Regions from separate parts of the Cytobacillus mangrovibacter genome, predicted to be linked through region 1. Evidence: riboswitches for the same ligand, from Rfam matches in the RefSeq annotation. Region 1 holds a riboswitch; the other holds the start of a gene.
What was found. A riboswitch is a leader RNA that binds a small molecule or an ion and turns the genes downstream of it on or off. The one in region 1 is predicted to bind preQ1.
Positions count from the first base shown of each region.

Region 1 (9,809 bases):
AGGCTTATTTGGTGTTATGTTTAATAAGCCAATAACAAGAACAAAGGCTTTCTTCTGTTCTCAATTTGTTGCATCCGTGCTAAAGGAAGGCAATACTATTCATTTTGATAAGCCGCTATCACTAATCACCCCCTATGACCTGCAGGAAGTCCCTACGTTTCAATTAGTATATGAAGGTAAGCTTAAGGATTATCATAATCAACATAAAACGAAGAGCGGCCGGCGTTCTGGATGCTTTTATTCCTATTGGACTAATGGGGCAGTTTAATAAGATACGAATCAAGTAATTAGTAATGATTCAGAGGAAAGTTAATGGAAGATGGCATTTGATATCTCCTTCTATATGGTATATATTGGTGATAAATTGAAAGTTAAGGAGATGATTAGCATGAGTGATTGGCTTCCAAGCTTACAAACCGCAACACCTCAAGAGGGATTTGAATTAGCTATTTTATTGGCAAGAAAAGGTGTTGGCTATACCCAGCCTTCTGAAGATGTTAGGAAGAAACTGCGACCAGTGTATGAAGAAAACGCAGACAGCCTTACACTTGCCTCTCAGGTAATTGCTACCCATTTTCAAACAGTGGCCGCTGCGAACAACTATTGGAAATAATAAGCTAAAAAAACGGTATCGGATTTCCGATACCGCTTTTTTATAGACTTTGTTATGTTCCATTATTGATTTTCATGATGTATGAGAATTCATAAGCGGAGAATTTCCGGCTAAATGGAGAGAGGAAGCTTAAAAAGCAGGTATAAGCGGAGATATTCCGAGTAACTGCTCTAAATAAGACAAAATCCAAAGATTTGGTTACTATAAACGGAAAAACTTCCTTTATTTTTAAGGAAATATGGGTATTTCCCGATTTAAACGGAATTTCCCCGTTTATTTCTCTAATACAGTAAAAACAACATTCAGTTATAACAGAGCCTCTTTAGAAGCCTAATGAAGGAAGGAAATGTCTCCCATCATTAAGCTTTTTGGAGTATTTATAGAAATCAAATGCGTGTCTTGAATTCTAGTGTTACTATTTATATTACCATTCTGTATGAAAGACCCCTTCGATGTCGCTACGTTCATAAGTGTGGGCACCAAAGTAATCGCGCTGTGCTTGCAGCAAGCTGGCATTGGAAGTGCCTGTACGGTAGCTATCATAATATGTGAGTGAAGCACTTAAACATGGGAATGAGATTCCAGAGCTAATGCCTTCACACAAGACTTTTCGCAAGCCTGTTTGATAGTTTTTTACCTTTTCGGCAAAATAAGGAGCGATTAATAAATTTGCTAAGTTTGGCTGTGCTTGATAGGCTTCACTGATAACATTGAGAAATTCCGCACGAATGATACAGCCACCACGGAAAATGAGAGCGATATCCTTTAACGGCAAATCCCAGCCGTGCAATTCAGATGTCATTTTATATTGTGTAAATCCTTGTGTGTAGGCACAAACCTTACCCATGTATAATGCTTGTCTGACGTGTTCAATCCACAACTCTTTATCTAATGGCTGCTGCTCCATTTCTGTGCCAGCTAGGATGCTTTCTGCATTTACCCGTTCTTCCTTTAAAGACGAAATATAACGTGCAAATAAGGATTCTGTAATAATGGATGAAGGAATTCCGTTATCGATTGCTTGGATGCTTGTCCATTTTCCAGTACCTTTTTGCCCTACTTTATCAAGAATGACATTGATGAGTGGCAAGCCTGTCAATTCATCCTTTTTTCGTAAAATTTCTGCAGTAATTTCGATTAAATAGCTTTTTAGTTCCCCTTTATTCCATGATTCAAAGATGTCAGCAATTTCAAGAACAGACAAATGTAATTTGTCTTTTAAAAAAGTATAGGCTTCGGTAATTAATTGCATATCTGCATATTCAATTCCGTTATGCACCATTTTTACAAAATGGCCTGCTCCCTTTGGACCCATGTAGGCACAGCAAGGTTCATTTCCAACTTGGGCCGCAATTTTTGTAAGGATAGGCGCAACTTTTTCGTATACGTCTTTATCTCCGCCAGGCATGACAGAAGGTCCCTTTAAGGCACCAACTTCGCCTCCAGAAATTCCAATTCCTAAATAGCCGATACCTTTTGACTTCAGCTCATCATATCTGCGTTCCGTATCTTTGTAATGAGAGTTCCCGCCATCCATAATGATATCGCCCTTTTCAAGGAAAGGTATTAATGATTGGATGACTGAATCAGTCGGGTCACCTGCTGTAACCATCAGGAAAATCTTTCTTGGCGTTTCTAATGACTGAACAAAATCTTGGATTTCATAATAAGGATGGATCGCCTGCCCTTCGCTTTTTTGTACAAGCTGATCAGTTAAATCTCTTGTGTAGTTATAGACAGCCACTTGCTCACCTTTACTGGCCATGTTCAAAGCGATATTACTGCCCATGACTCCTAAACCAATGACACCAATTGTATTAAACATTCTTTCCGCTCCTTTTATTTTAGATGAATAGGCAGTAAAGTCCCTTTGATACGTAGGGATTTTACTGCCTAGAAAGCTATAATACGTTATTTGTAGAGGTTGATTTCCGCTCCAATCAACTAACCTTTTTTGCTAACAACCATTCATGTAGCTAGTTCAAAGATTTTTTGAAAAGAGCAGCCTATACAAATAAACTTAGTAATAGAATAAACCCTAATCCAGCTACTGAAATGATTGTTTCAAGCAGTGTCCATGTGGCAAATGTTTCTTTCATGCTTAGGCCGAAATATTCTTTAAACATCCAGAAGCCTGCATCGTTTACGTGAGAGGCAATTAAACTGCCGGCACCAGTTGCAAGGACAACTAAAGCAAGGTTAGCATCAGATTGACCTAGCATTGGAATCACTAAACCAGCTGTTGTTAAAGCAGCAACTGTGGCAGATCCTAAAGAGATCCGTAAGATGGCAGCGATGATCCAAGCAAGCAAAATTGGTGATAAGGAGGTTCCGTTGAATAATTCTGCTACATAGTCACCTACACCGCCATTAATTAATACTTGTTTGAAGGCTCCTCCGCCCCCGATAATCAAGAGCATCATTCCGATATGTGTAATGGCTGTTGTACAAGATTCCATAACGGTTTTTATTGGGATTTTTCTTGCCAGTCCCATTGTATAAACAGCAACTAATAAGGATATCAACATGGCAGTGCCAGCATCACCAATAAATCGGATAGCAGCTAGAAAACTATTATCTTCAAAACCTAATGTTTTTTGAAGAAGTGTAATAATGGTAGCAATTGACATAAGGATAACAGGAAGGATAGCAGTAAAGACACTAATCCCAAATCCAGGAGTATCCTCTAACTTGAACGTTTTTTGCTCGCCTAATGAAACGATATTACCTGTTTTAGTAAATGATTCAGGTACAAGTCTTTTAGCAATTTTCGTAAAAATAGGTCCAGCTATAATGACTGTTGGAAGGGCAACGATGAAACCATAAAGTAACACTTCCCCAATGTTTGCACCATATTCACCAGCAATAACGGTTGGCCCCGGATGTGGCGGCAAGAAACCGTGGGTTACAGATAATGCGGCAGTCATCGGGATACCAAGATACAGAATCGATACCTTTAATTCTTTTGAAATTGCAAAAACGATAGGAATTAATAAAACCAATCCAACTTCGAAAAACAGTGCAACGCCAATAATAAATGAGGCAGCTACAACAGCCCACTGAATATTTTTTTCACCGAATTTGTTGACAAGGGTCATCGCAATTCGTTGAGCTCCGCCAGAATCAGCGATCAATTTCCCTAACATCGCTCCAAGTCCAAAGATTAACGCTAAATGACCAAGTGTTCCACCTAATCCTGCTTCAATCGTTTTAACAATTTCCTCTAGTGGCATCCCAAGAGCTAAAGCAACACCAAAAGATACGATAATTAATGAAATAAAGGTGTTTAATTTTAACCCCATGATTAATAGCAATAATGCTAAAATACCAACTGCTACGATGATTAATGGCATCGTTACCCCTCCTCCTAGTATTTATCTATTTATTAAACTCCGCTGATAAGTGGCAATCCGTGAATAATCTTCTTCCAATATTCGGGACAGGTTAATAAAAATCGGCAATAATTGCTGATACTCTTGAACAGCCTCTTCATTTGGCGTGTGTTTGTAGGTGCTGCCAATCATGTCAGAAGCTACCTCGAAAGAGTCAATTTTCCCTGTCGCATATAGTCCTAAAATACAGGCACCTAGGCATGAACTTTCGTAGCTTTCTGGAACGACAACTTCAGATTCGAATATATCGGACATCATTTGTCGCCAAATATCGGATCTTGCGAAGCCGCCAGTTGCCTGGATTCGGGTAACTGGGTAGTCCATGCATTCAGATAATGCTAAGAACACTGTGTATAAATTGTAAATAACGCCTTCTAGTGCTGCTCGAATCATATGTTCTTTCCTATGTGATATTGTCAGACCGAAGAAAGAGCCACGCACGTCTGGATTCCATAATGGAGCACGTTCACCTGCAAGATATGGATGGAATAGTAAGCCATCGGCACCTGGTCGCACACGTTCGGCAATCTTTGTTAATACATCGTACGGATCAATTCCTAATCTTTTTGCTGTTTCCACTTCTGATGAGGCAAGCTCATCTCGAATCCAGCGAAGGACCATTCCGCCATTATTTACTGGCCCCCCAATGACCCAATGGTCTTCAGTGAGGCAGTAGCAGAATATTCTGCCCTTTTCGTCTGTTTGCGGCTTGTCAATGATCGTTCGAATGGCACCGCTCGTCCCAATTGTGACCGCGATTTCCCCTTTTCCTATCGCGTTTACACCTAGATTCGAAAGCACACCATCACTTGCACCAATAATAAATGGTGTTTGTGGATCGATTCCCATTTGTTTAGCTAAATTGAGATCACAGTTGCTAAATATCTTAGTTGTTGGCACAAGCTCAGATAATTGCTCTCGAGTGACACCAGCAACAGTTAATGCTTCCTCATCCCAGTCCAGTGTTTGGAGATTCATCATCCCCATTGCTGAAGCAAGAGAATAGTCGACAACATATTGGTCAAAAAATTTCTTGAAAGTATATTCTTTAATTCCAATGTATTTCATCGCTTTGACAGCGATTTCAGGACGTTCATTCACAATCCAAGCCATTTTCGTTAATGGTGACATCGGATGAATGGGTGTTCCCGTACGTTTGTAAATTTCATGCCCGTGTAACTCAGCTTTTATTTTATGCGCCCATGTTTCACTGCGGTTATCAGCCCACGTAATACATGGCGTCAGCGGCTGGTCATTCTCGTCCATGGCAATAACACTATGCATGGCACTGCTAAATGAAATAAATGAAAGCCTTTTTTCCGAATGATGTTTCATTATCTTTGAAATGGCTTGTAATACCGCTTGAAAAATTTCTTCCGGGTTTTGTTCAGCTGTTGAGATATCTGGTGTGTAAAGAGGATAACCAATATTCTCTTGTTGGATGACTTCGCCCTTTTCCGTAAACAAGACGGCTTTCGTACTTGTTGTCCCGATGTCTATACCTAACATATAGCTAGTCATTTTCTTGCTCGACTCCTTTAGATAGCATTTGTTGTGACATCCAAAGATCTTCTACTTTCCCTTGAACATCATCAAAGTTTTGGTGTAAGGATTTAATCATGAGCGTTCGATCTTTCGTTTTGATCGCTTCGATGTAAAGCTCATGATTTTCCACAATTCGTGTGAAGTCCTCGACCTTTTCCTTAAAGCGCAGGCGCATGGATAAAAGGATAAACGCTTCCATAACGGGTTTTAAATTATTCCAGATCATGAGGATATATGAATGATTACTCGCACGGATAATCGTTTCATGGAATAAAACATCTTGATAGGAAAACTCATCAGCATCTTGAAATTTGATAGCCACCTTCATCATTTCAAGGATTTTGCTAAGCTCCTTTACTAATTCATGAATATCCATTTTGACTAGCCGTTCAAATACAAACGTTTCTATAAGTAAACGAACATCGTAAATTTCTTCAATTTCTTTTTCGGTTAAGCCAATAACAACGGCACCCATTCTTTCTAATCGAATCATATTTTCCGAAGCAAGTATTTTTAATGCTTCACGAATAGGTGAGCGGCTTACAGAAAAATCGGCAGCTAATTTGTTTTCAGATAGAATGGTACCGCTTTCAATCAAGCCGAAAATAATTTGCATTCTAAGCTCACATGCTACTCGATCACCTGCAGAAGCTTTAGAAAGCCATTTGGCCGGATACAGTAATTCTTTGGATTCAGTCATAAATTCACCTTCTCTAACTAATGAAGTATACTTGTATACAAGTATTATAACTGAGAATTCTAATTGTGCAAGCGCTTTTATTTATTCTGCAATTATGCATATTTTGGTAATTTTATTGTTGTATTTTCAATAAGTTAATTGGAAAAAGCCGACTGCAAATATGGTTGGTCGATTGGAGCTCCTGGAGCGGAAATCAACCTTTACTAACTTATGCTAAAAAGTACAATGTTTGCGAAAATAGCCATTTAACAAAAATTACGAATTGACGTTTTCCTTAGTATTCTATATTATATTGGAGAGAATACCCGAACTTGATCGGGAGAGGTTCATAGCTGATACCCTCTATAAAAAACTATGGATACATGACAATACGCCATGTCCATACTGGACGTGGCTTTTTTATGTTTGATCCTATATGTTTGTAATAGAATGGTTAGAAGTTCCTCTTTTGAAAAGTGTTGGGAAACATTTTTTACATGGAGGTTTTTTTATGTCTGGCCGTAAGGTTGAGGAAGGTTTAAAGGATTTAACACTATTAGGAAATCAGCATACACAATATCGTTCTGATTATGCACCTGAGGTACTGGAGGCAGTCGATAGTCTTCATTCCAATCGGGATTACTTCGTGAAATTTAACTGTCCGGAGTTTACTAGCTTGTGCCCAATTACAAGTCAGCCTGACTTTGCAACAATGTACATCTCGTATATTCCGGATAAGAAAATTGTGGAGAGTAAATCACTCAAGCTATATTTATTCAGTTTTAGAAATCATGGCGATTTCCATGAGGACTGTGTCAATATCATTATGAATGATTTAATTCAATTACTTGATCCTCGATATATTGAGGTTTGGGGGAAATTCACACCACGTGGAGGAATTTCAATTGATCCATGGTGCAACTATGGCAAACCAGGTACTAAATATGAAGAGATGGCCAATCATCGATTGATGAACCATGATCTTTATCCAGAAAAAGTAGATAATCGTTAAGGACGGTATAATAACATGATTTTATATTTAAATGGGATATATGTAGGCTTATTAATTTTAGCGAATATCGTAGCGGTAAAGCTTTTTAGTGTGGGTGATTTTGCGATATTGCCAGCTGCTGTCATTATTTATGTATTCACGTACCCAATCATTGATGTAATCGTTGAGGTTTATGGGAAGAAAGAGGGACAACAGACAGTTAAAGCTGGATTGATAATGCAAATTCTTGCTATTGTATTTATTACGATTGCTATCCAATTACCAGCTGCGCCGGTCTTCGGCAATCAGGAATCATTTGAAACAATTTTAAGCGGAAGCTTTCGGGTCATTCTTGCTAGTTTAATCTCCTATGCGATCAGTCAAAATCTAGATGTTTATGTATTTAATCGCCTAAAAAGCAAGCATGGAGAGAAAAAGCTTTGGTTGCGTAATAATGCATCCACCATGCTTAGTCAATTAATTGATACAACCATTTTTATTACAATTGCTTTCTATGGGACAATGCCTATTGCCGTACTAGGAGGCTTAATTATCACTCAATACATCTTTAAGTTCTTTGCTTCTATTTTGGTTACGCCTCTTGTTTATCTATTGGTTCATTTTGTTAGGAAACAGGAGTCAGTACAGAGAATCGAAAAAGCCGCTTAATAATTTGGCGGAAGTGTCTAATGTGTAACAGTCTAGTAGCTCTGCTATAGGTTGATAGTCAATTGAATACATCTGGAGCCAGATGAGATGACTGACTCCAGATGTAATTTATAGATTCTCTGCAACAACTAGTAAATAATATGCCAGCCCAGTCTGCTGTTGTTCTAGCATGTCTCTATGAAAGTCATCTTCTAAGAAAAACTTTGTTTGATCTACGTAATCCTCTTTGCTGAAGGAATGCCCATTTTTATTTAAGAAGTTTAGATGTGCAGTAACTATTTTTTGAACAGCTGAATCATTATACTTTACTCCGTTTCTTAAAGATTCAGCCATGCTGTCTAAGAAATTCTTTGCTTCGATTGCCATCATATTCATTTCTTCTATAGGGATGTTAGTTGTCTTTAGGTCAAATTGATATTCCTCTTTTAAATAATTACTTTGATCCTCTAGGGCATGTTGCCACTCTTCCTCTGTTTCAAATCCTTTAAACATTAACTTATTATCCATGCTTTCACCTTTCCTTGTATATTCTAGAGACCTTTTTATCGTTTGAATTAATTGATGGGAGCGCTCAATTTTCCTTTCGAATAGTATTTTTTGCTTTTCTAAAGTAATCATTCTATTGGTTTCCTCTTCAAGCAGCTGTTTAATTTCGGCCAATGGGAAATCCAGCTCCTTGTAAAAGAGAATTTCTTGTAACCTTTTTAGTTCCTCCAAACCATAATACCGGTAACCTGATTCACCTATTTCACTAGGAATAAGCAATTCTATTTTATGATAGTGATGAAGAGTTTTAATGGAAACACCAGCAATATTCGCCAAATCTTTGACGGTCAATTTCATAAGATCCTCCTTTCAAATCCCACTATGAAGTATTCCCTAAGGTCAGTGTCAAGAGTTGTTAATAATAAATTTTTTAGAGAAACTATCTTTAAAGAAATGCTATATTATTTTAAGGCTTTGTTAATCTATGATGTTGATAAGGAGCCATTGGTGTAGACGCGAATGTGTTTTATTCGAATGAATAACTTAATGAGCGGGTACACCAATGGCGATTTTGTGCACAAACAATATTATTTAACATTGGCTATTTTAAAATAAGTGTAATTAGGTGATACGAATGATTTCTGCAAAAATAAATTTTAATAAAAGTTTTAACAGAACCAATGGATTTATAGTCATTCTTACGGCTCTATTAACGGCAATTGCGAGTGAAGTGAAAGTAGTCCCCTTCGATGGAGAGGCATTTCGCTTTGGGTTGGGGAGTATTACCTTTTTTTTGCTTGTTCTTATTTGGTCCCCGCCATCCCTTATTCGAACGGGTATTATTACGGGGATAACAGTTGTTTGTTTCCGCGTATTTGAGGATATCCTTTTCAGTGAAATGCTCATTACAATAAGCTTCATGAGGCATTTGCCCGCCTTTTTATTTTATTTTATCTATGCGCTAGGCTTACATATAATCAAAATTGAAAAGTATAAGACAGCCCCACTCATTTTGGGCGCTTGGGCTTCCCTTTTTGAATGGATTGGAAATGTGGCTGAACACCTTATGCGAAATGGGCTGTTGCACCAAACAGCTTTAGACCTTCGAGAGTTGGCTTTATTAAGTGGGGTAGCTTTATTTCGCAGCTGCTTTGTCGTAGGAATATATAGTTCCATCACAGTTTCGGAACAAAAGAAACGGATGCAGGAAATGCTTGGTGTCGGCTCTGAACTGTATGGAGAAGCCCTTTACCTGCAAAAATCAATGAATCATATTGAACAAATAACAGCTGAGAGCTATGATTTATATCGAAAGTTAAAAAAGGAAGAGTTGCATTCATTAAGTGTTCAAGCACTGCTGATTGCTCAAGAGATTCATGAAGTAAAAAAAGATTCACAGCGAATTTTAGCTGGGCTGACGAAACTATCTGTAAG
Region 1 covers NZ_JBIACJ010000008.1:112,344-122,152, forward strand. Annotated here, with positions in the region: gene ACFYKT_RS15450 (hypothetical protein) at 1-268, shown strand, start outside; gene ACFYKT_RS15455 (hexameric tyrosine-coordinated heme protein) at 389-613, shown strand; gene gnd (decarboxylating NADP(+)-dependent phosphogluconate dehydrogenase) at 1,038-2,438, opposite strand; gene ACFYKT_RS15465 (GntP family permease) at 2,620-3,966, opposite strand; gene gntK (gluconokinase) at 3,988-5,526, opposite strand; gene ACFYKT_RS15475 (GntR family transcriptional regulator) at 5,519-6,250, opposite strand; PreQ1 riboswitch class I at 6,566-6,612, shown strand; gene queF (preQ(1) synthase) at 6,741-7,241, shown strand; gene ACFYKT_RS15485 (queuosine precursor transporter) at 7,257-7,889, shown strand; gene ACFYKT_RS15490 (MerR family transcriptional regulator) at 7,998-8,732, opposite strand; gene ACFYKT_RS15495 (ATP-binding protein) at 9,010-9,809, shown strand, end outside.

Region 2 (9,809 bases), on a different contig from region 1:
ATTCTGTACGGTAGAGCCCTACTCCTTCTCCTCCATTCTCAAGAACGATTTCTGCTTCTTGAGGGGTTCCAATATTGGAGGCTACTTCTACTCGCTTGCCATCTAATGTAATCGTTGATTCATTTTTAAGCAAAGCTAATTCTTTCTTTTGGGCTTCTAGTTGAATTTGTCTTTGTTCATACTCTTCAATTATCTCTTTAGCAGGATTAATATAAACTTCACCTTTATCCCCGTCCATAATAATGAAATCATTATTTGTTATCGTGGATGTCGCACTTTTCGTCCCTACAACAGCAGGGATTTCCATTGAACGGGCCATAATAGCAGAATGGGATGTACGCCCACCCATATCCGTTATAAATCCTTTTATATAATCTCGATTTAATTGAGCCGTATCAGATGGTACTAAGTCCTTTGAGATAATAATGACTTCTTCATTAATAGCTCCTATATTGGGAATTGAAACATTTAGAAGCTTTGCGAGCACACGCTTTGTAACGTCACGAATATCTGCCGCACGCTCACGCATGTATTCATTATCCATCTGTTCAAACATGGCAACCAATGAATCTGCCGTTTCTTGCAAGGCATACTCAGCGTTTACTGTCTCATTTCTTACTTTTCCTTCAATCGTACCGACTAACTCAGGATCACTTAATACTAATAGGTGAGCGTCGAAAATGGCTGCATTCTCATCTCCCTGCTGGGCTGCGGTACGGTCCCGAATTTGTTCAAGTTCTTGTTTAGATGCCTTAATGGAATCATGAAATCTCGCCATTTCATCGTCAACATTAGTAATCGTTTTTTTCGTCACAGTCAATTCGGGCTCAGTCATTAAATAGGCTTTGCCAATCGCAACACCGCTTGAAGCGGCAATACCAGTTAAAGTATTCGTCATGATTCGATTATCCCTTCCGTTTTAAGGAAATTTTCAAGAGCAAGCAATGCTTCTACTTCATCCTCTCCTTCAGTATAGATGGAAAATGATCCACCCTTTACAATACCTAGCGACATAACGCCAAGAATTGATTTCAAGTTTACCTTTTTCTCCTTATACTCAATAAGTATCTCAGAAGAGAATTTAGAAGCTACCTGTACTAGCCCAGTTGCTGGTCGTGCATGAATGCCAGCTTCTGCAATAACTGCAAATGCATTTGTTTTCAAAACCATCGACTCCTTATACTGCTAATCGAATGAAGCTACACTGTCATTCGATTGAATTATTTTTTTGCCATTTGTTTATATTGACGGTTCACTTCTTCAAATAGATCTGTTCCAGCCTGTAAGCCAGTATACAATTCAATGGCATGTTCAATCCCTTTTTGTTGAATCACTTCTTGAATTTCCTTTGCATCTGGATCTTCAACGTAATTATAAGATAGGGCTGCAGCTATTCCTTTAGCTAAATTAACCGGGACCTCTCCAAACATTTCCACATATTGTGTCGCAGGACGTACGAGTCGGTCATTATTTTTAAGTTTCCGAATAGGTGAGCGTCCAACTCTTGTCGTATCATCAGAAATAAACGGGTTGGCAAAACGATTAATGATCTTTTGGACATACTCACTATGTGCTTGCACATCAAACCCATATTTCGAAGTAAGATACCTACTCGTTTCCTGTAAGACATTTTCAATTACTTCTTTTATTTCTTTATTCTCAAGTGCTTGAGCCATGCTTCGAATTCCAGCTAAATAACCAAAATAAGCAACTACTGCATGACCTGTATTTACTGTAAACAGTTTTCTTTCAATATAAGGCTGCAAATCCGGAACATATGTAATTCCATTAATAGGAGGCTTCTCCCCTTTAATCCCTGACTCGTCTACAATCCATTCATAGAATGGTTCGACCGTAACCATTAATTTATCTTCATTTGTTTGATTAGGAACAATCCGATCAACTGCCGCATTAGGAAAACTAAACTGCTTATCAAATCGAATCTTTTCGCCTTCATTTAAAAGCTCATATACTTTTTCTTTTAGAAGAGTGCTGCCATTAATCATGTTTTCACATGCAATTATCGTTAATTCTTTATCAGATTGTGTTATCCGCTTTCTCAACCCGTTTGCAATCAATCCTGCAATTAAGGGAAGTACGTTCGGCCCAACCGCTGCTGTGACAAGATCTGCGCTAGCAATGACTTCTTCTACAAGGCTGGGATCTTTACTACTGTTAATTGCATGTACATTTTCTACAAGTGTTTGTTCATGTTCCGCATTTGCCAATTGAACGGTATATTGTCTTTTTTCATTCAGCAAATCAACTAGCTCACTATTCACATCTACAAAACAAGTTTCATACCCTGATTGATACAGCAAGCTTCCTATAAAACCTCTCCCAATATTGCCGGCCCCAAAATGAACAGCTTTCATCTTAATTGACTCCTTCAAAAAATGAGAGCACATCTTCTTTTGAAGTAGCTCGCACAATTTCTTCTACATTCTCTACCTCTGAGACGACAATGGCAATTTGTGATAATATATCTAAATGTTCATTGCCTTTTCCCGCTATTCCAAATATCAGTTTCACAATATTGCCACCGCCGAAGTCGACGCCATCTGGCACTTGAATGATGGAGATTCCGGATTCTTTCACTTCTTTTTTTGCATCATCTGTTCCATGTGGAATAGCAACAAAATTCCCCATAAAGGTAGAAGTCATTTCTTCTCGCTCTAGCATTTTTGCCTTGTATTCTGGCTGCACATATCCTCTGTCAACAAGTATTTGCCCCGCTAACTGGATTGCCTCTTCCTTAGATGCAAGTTCTTGATTTAACATGATGTTTTCTACAGATAAAATTGGCAATACCATAATAAAAACGCCTCCATTAGTTTAATTTTCCTGAGATAAAATGTTCGAATTTCTTTGCTAGATGGGAGTGAATGGGTCCCTCCCCTTCTGTCTCGAATAAATTTATGCTATTTGCATTTTCAATAATCATTGTACTAATTAGACTAAGCACTTCCAAACCTGGTGCATGATAAGGCTTTGGGGACAACAATAATAATAATGTATGCACATCCATGTGACTTCCATCCATTCCTATCATTACAACAGGCTGCTCCAGTTTATACATGGTGAACGAAGGCTCACATACATCTTCACTGCTTGTATGATATAAAGCCAGTTTCGTTCCTGGTATACCTATGCCACCGATAGCCTCCCTAGCGAAAAGAGCTTCTGAAACACGTTTTGCATCCTTAATAATATGCTCTCTTTCTAGCTGGTTACATGCATCGCTTATACAATCCATCGCTGATAATTGATTAGTACGTCTAATTAAATAAAAATTGGCCAAAATCTTAGATATCACACCCGTATATAAATGAAGCATTTCCATTCTTTTCATCAGAACTTCTGCATTTGAATCGATTCTTTTTCCGTTTGGATCTGGCCTCTTCAACATCATTTTCCTTCTTGCATATAGCTTTACTTGATGAATTTCTCCTTTTGTCATAAATGGACTAACCATGATATATTCTCGATGGAACCCTTTTAAATCAATCGTTGAAATAACTAAATCCCTATCAGTAATGGGAAGTTTATTTAAGTCAAATAGAGAAATATTAGCCACTTCTGCAATTTCATGAATGTCTTGTTTCAACCGAGAAGCAAGTAATTTAGACGTTCCGATGCCACTAGAGCAAACAATATAGGCTTTTAAATCACCTTTCTCTTTTAAATTGAGCATGGCAGAACCAAAATGCATAACTAAATAGCCAATTTCTTCATCTGGAATAGGGAGTGTTGGAAAGACCTTCTCAGCGGCCATCCTAACTTGTTCAAACAAATCCTCATAGTCCCTTTGGATTTCTTTTAATAAAGGATTAAATATGCCCATATTCTGTTTAATTCTATAGATAGCAGGCTTTAAATGAGTAACAAGACCTTCTAAGAGCGATTTATTATTGATTAGACTAGAACCAGATGTTTCTTCCATAATCTGCACCAATTTCTTTACTTGCATATACATTTCTAAATTAGAAGCTTCGTGCAGTATCCCTTCCTGTTGACGAGGCTTTGCACCTTGAAGATGCATAGTTATATAGCCTATCTCAGCTTGGGGTATATCAATTTGGAAACGTTTCTTTAGCTTATCGATAATTTTCTCAGCCATTGGATATTCCGGTTCCTGCCTAAGTTGCTGAAGATACAGGTCATCAATCTCAATATTTTCCCCTAACATAATTCTTTCAATCGCTAACCCAAGATGTACCATTAATCCAACATAGGAACTATCTGTCATAGAAATTTGAAGCTCATGCTGTAAATCCTTCAATTCCTCTTCGATGATCAATAATTTGTTCCGATCGACAAGATGCATTAATCGGTTAGAAATGGAATCACCTTGATTTTTTGTTTGTTGTTGAATTTGTTCTTTAATAAGGGAAAATAATCCTTCTTCCTTTAATGTTTTGGCAATGGCAAAGCTAATCGCCCTTCGCTTTGCTTTTTCTGTACCTGCAAGCTCTACACCGTATCCTCTTTTCTTAATAATTGATAGTTGCAAAGGCTGTAATTGTTCTTCTAGTTTAATCAGGTCTGCGCTTACGGTTGCAATAGAAACCCTAAGTTCCTTTGCAAGGGTATAGAGTTTGATCGGTTCAGACGATTCATACAAGATACAAAGAATCATGGTTTGTCTTTCATCTAGCGTATACTCTCTAAAATTCAGCCCGCCTAGCTGCTGTTTCAATTCGAGTTTATCCTTTTCCGAACCAGTAATCTGAACCCCAACCCCAGATTTTCGTACAAGAGTAAGATGATATGAACCGAGAAACTCTTTGATTTTATCCAAATCCCGATGGATCGTTCGTGCACTCACATCGATTAATTCTGATAGCTTTTTAATCGTCACTTCTTCCTGTTCCACGATTAATGCTTCTATAATCATTTTTTCTCGTGCTGAAATATTCATTTCAATCACCTCATTTATTACAACCTTCAACCATTGACAAATGCGCAAGCGCCTTGATCACCCCCGACAAGCACAAGACAAGCCTCACGGAAAGGTGTCCTTGACCTTTCTGGGAGGATTGGCTTGTGACCTCGAGGGGGTAGGCGCTGGAGCTGAACGTGGACAAAACTCAGCCTAAATTTCTTTCGAATTAGGCCGAGTTAGGTGTATAGCTTTTATTTAGATAACTTATTAACTAGCTCATCATATTTAGGGCTATTTAAAAAGTTTTCAACTGAAATATGGTTGGCCTTTGGTGCCTTCTCTTTTGCTCGGCCAGTTAAATCTTTATGGGTAATAACCACTTCTGCATCTGCTGGAAGATTACTAATCGCCATATTCGTAACAGAAACATCGATATTGGCCTTCTTCATTTTATTTCTTAAAATCGAAGCACCCATTGCACTTGAACCCATACCAGCATCACATGCAAAAATGATATGCTTTACATTTGCAAGTCCATCCTCTTGAGTAGTTTCTTCTACTTTCGGTTGGATCAAATCTGCAGCTCTGCTCTCTTTTCCTTTTAATGCAGAAGTTTTTTCCGCTGCTTTCGCTAAATCATCTTCTCCTGATTTCTTAGATGTTTTCAATATTATAGAAGAAATCAAGAAGGATACGACAGTTGCCACTAGCACACCTAAAATGACACCGATATAATTGCCTTTTGGCGTTAGAGCTAGGATGGCAAAAATACTTCCTGGTGAAGGAGCGGCTACTAGTCCTGCATCGAATAAATGCAATGTAAATACGCCTGATGCACCCCCAGCAATGGCTGCTACTAATAATACTGGCTTCATTAAGATATATGGGAAGTAAATTTCATGAATCCCACCGAAGAAGTGGATAATTCCTGCTCCAGGCGCTGTTTGTTTGGCTGCCCCTCTTCCAAAGATCATATAGGCAAGCAAAATTCCAAGTCCAGGGCCAGGGTTTGACTCTAGTAAGAATAAGATCGATTTCCCAGCTTCAGCAGCTTGTTCAATCCCTAGCGGCCCGAGAATCCCATGATTAATCGCATTATTTAAAAACAGAACTTTTGCTGGTTCAATAAAAACACTTGCAAGTGGCAATAAATTCAGATCAAAGATGAATTGTACTCCATCTGCAAGGAAATTTGTTAAAGCATTAACAAATGGTCCAATTAATTTATATGCAACTAGTGTTAAGAAACCACCGATAATTCCTGCTGAAAAGTTGTTTACGAGCATTTCAAAACCTGACTTAACCTTGCCTTCAATCAGTTTATCAAATGTTTTTATTGCCCAGCCCCCTAGAGGACCAACAATCATTGCTCCTAGGAACATTGGAATATCGGCACCAACGATTACCCCCATCGTCACGGTTGCCCCTACTACTCCACCTCGAATATCATGAACAAGACGTCCACCTGTAAAACCGATTAGAATAGGCAGTAAATAATTAATCATCGGACCAACTAATTCAGCAAAGTCCTCACGTGGAAACCAACCTGTAGGAATAAATAATGCCGTAATAAGACCCCAAGCGATGAATGCCCCGATATTCGGCATAATCATCCCACTTAAAAAACTTCCAAACCGCTGTACTTTCATTTTAAAACCTGAATTTCCTTGTTGCTCATTTCCCATCTTCCAAACCCCTTCCTGTCTGAATTTTATAAAAAATAAACCCTTTGTTACTCATAATAGTAAAGCGTTTACATTTTATATTCAATTGAATGAAAACACGAATATGTCACCCTTATTGTTGCCAAGTGTTAAATAGATATGAACTTTATTCGTCATACTATATGTAATCAGAAAGCAAACTACAAAAATGAAAGATTGACAGACTTATTTTTTTACATTAAAATATTATCCTTGAGCGATTGCTCACGTGGTTCGAGAACCTCCCACGAAAAAAAACTAAGGAGAGAATAGAATATGAATGTTAAAACAATTGTTGGCAATGGAATTTTGGCAGCTTTATATATTGCTGTATCCATGCTAATTCAGCCTTTTGGGTTTACAGCCGTCCAGTTTCGGGTTTCCGAAATGTTTAATCACTTAGTTGTCTTCAATAAAAAGTATATTTATGGAATCATACTAGGTGTATTTTTAACAAACCTGTTGTTTTCGCCCATGAAAGCATATGATCTAATTTTCGGAGTGGGGCATTCGCTGCTTTCCTTACTGATCACGATTATTTGCTGCCGCTATATTAAGAAAATTTGGGTTCGAATGGTTGTAAACACTGTCGTCTTTACGGGGATGATGTGGATTATTGCCCTTGAACTTAACCTCGCATTCGGATTGCCATTTGGCTTTACATGGCTCACAACTGCTATCGGGGAATTCGTTGTCATGGCTGTAGGTATTCCATTGATGTATGTGCTGAACAAGCGAATAAATTTTGAGAAAATGATATAAATAGAAAGAGTAGCTTCTCATCAGAAAAGCTACTCTTTCTTGTATCCTATCCAATAATCACATCGGCAGCATCCTCTATACTGTCACCGCGGCAAAGAATTCCTCATAAAGTGCCCGCACTGCCCGTTTTTCATCTACCTCCTTCACCCCGAACATCATACTGACCTCTGATGAACCTTGGTTAATCATCTCAATATTAACATTTGCCTCGGCTAAAGCTTTTGAAGCCTTTGCTGTTGTTCCGATATTATGGCGCATGCCTTCACCAACAACCATAATGAGGGCAAGACCTCGCTCGATTACTACTTCATCGGTGTGAAGCTCTATTTCGATACGATTTTTTATTTCCGTTTCCATGGATGCAGTGAATTGATTTTCCCTTAGAATGATTGAGATATCATCAATACCTGAAGGGATATGTTCATACGATAACCCAAAGCTTTCTAGAATCGCTAAAAGCTTCCGACCAAATCCAACTTCCCTATTCATTAAGTATTTGCTTACATAGATACTACAAAACCCATGATCACTTGCGATACCAATAACTGGCCCATTCGTGTTATCACGTTCAGAGACAATCCTTGTCCCTGGTGCTAAAGGATTGTTCGTATTCTTTATTTGAACGGGAATCCCGGCCTTAAATGCCGGAACGAGCGCCTCATCATGAAGAACGGTAAATCCCGCGTATGAAAGCTCACGCATTTCCCGATAGGTTAATACCTTAACCTCTTTTGGACAACCAACGATTGATGGATTGACCGAGTAGACGGCATCCACATCTGTGAAGTTTTCGTACAAATTTACCTTTAGTCCATTAGCAAGTATGGAGCCCGTTACATCCGAACCGCTTCGTGAAAAAGTATAAACCTTCCCTTCCTTGCTATATCCAAAAAAACCAGGAAAAATTAATATGCCAGAACGTTCATTGAGGGCATAGAGCATGTCATAAGATTCTGGGAGAACTTGAGCATTTCCTGGGTCAGGGCTTACAAATAGGCCCGCATCCTTTGGATTTACATAATGTGCCTCAACTCCCTGCTGCTGAAAATAAGCTGCTACCAATTTAGCATGATTATCCTCTCCGCTTGCTTTCACTAAATCCATGAACTCTGCTGGTTGGCTTTTATCTCCATTCAACCTCCCTAATAAATCATCCTCAATATCTTTAATAACTTCATCCGAAACCTTTAACTCTTTAGCAATCGAAGAATATCTCTCTATGATCCTTTCATATAATTCTCTTGAATCAAGATTTAACAAGCATTGCTCCGCACACTCAATTAATAAATCAGTTACTTTATGATCAGCAGCAAATCTCTTCCCTGGAGCAGATACAACAACTACTTTTCTTTCCATATCAGATAGAACAATCTGGAATACCTTCTCAATTTGTTTTCCAGATGCTAAAGATGAACCACCAAACTTCACAACCTTCATCCATACATCTCCTAATCTCTAAAAATTTAATCTTAATTTTACTCCTATTCAGAAAATAATCAAGTGTTTTTCCTCCGTATAAATACATTTGTTCACGTATAAAGGACAAACAATCGTGTACTCACAGTAATAATTACCCATTTATTCGAATAGTACTATTTAAATAACCCCTTCTGCTATGCCATTTGAATTGTTTTCAAGCGAATCTCTAACAGCTATGTCTATTTTTAAAATATAATAATAATAACTAAATCCATTGCACATATTCATATATTCATTCAATAAGGCTCTTTATTAAAAGATCTCTGCTAAAGGCTATTTTCGCAAACATGGTTGCTTATAACACGAATTCGTAGAAGTTGATTTCCGCTCCAGGTCGCTCGCTTTCCGCGGGGTGGGCGCTGAGCCTCCTCGACGCTAAAGCGTCTGCGGGGTCTCACCTGTCCCACACTTCCCGCAGGAGTCTCGCGCCTTCCGCTACAATCAACTAACCATATTTGTCTGTGATTTTCACTCACTATATTTATTCAAAAAACAACAATCTTTTTAAAAAAAGCCTTACTAAAAAAGTTGGTTGATCTCTACCCACTACATATTAATTTGCAACACAGCTTCGAATACAGTCTTCAATACAAGAAAAATGAGAAAGGAGGCAATAAGTATGGGGATTCTTATTGTAGACGATAATCAATCGAACTTATTTGTCATTGAAAACATTCTAAAACGTGCAGGTTATAACGACTACCTTTCATTAACATCAGCAAAAGAATTATTCGCCTACTTTCAGAAAAAGTCGCCATTACCTATGCAGGTGGATATTATACTATTGGACATAATGATGCCTGAGATGGACGGAATAGAGGCTTGCAGACGACTTCAGCAGATTCCACATCTAAAGGATATTCCTGTCATCTTTGTAACCGCACTCGAGGATTCTAATAAAGTAGTAGAGGCACTCGATGCTGGCGGAAGTGACTATGTGATGAAACCTATTAATAAAACGGAGCTGCTTGCCCGTATTC
Region 2 covers NZ_JBIACJ010000006.1:159,134-168,942, reverse strand. Annotated here, with positions in the region: gene ptsP (phosphoenolpyruvate--protein phosphotransferase) at 1-898, opposite strand, end outside; gene ACFYKT_RS12775 (phosphocarrier protein HPr) at 895-1,164, opposite strand; gene ACFYKT_RS12770 (mannitol-1-phosphate 5-dehydrogenase) at 1,221-2,375, opposite strand; gene ACFYKT_RS12765 (PTS sugar transporter subunit IIA) at 2,377-2,808, opposite strand; gene ACFYKT_RS12760 (BglG family transcription antiterminator) at 2,831-4,930, opposite strand; gene ACFYKT_RS12755 (PTS mannitol transporter subunit IICB) at 5,137-6,570, opposite strand; PreQ1 riboswitch class I at 6,812-6,856, shown strand; gene ACFYKT_RS12750 (QueT transporter family protein) at 6,865-7,350, shown strand; gene ACFYKT_RS12745 (aspartate kinase) at 7,426-8,787, opposite strand; gene ACFYKT_RS12740 (SpoIIE family protein phosphatase) at 9,449-9,809, shown strand, end outside.
Region 2: linked by a shared signal. The riboswitch ahead of ACFYKT_RS12750 (QueT transporter family protein) and the one ahead of queF (preQ(1) synthase) in region 1 are both predicted to bind preQ1.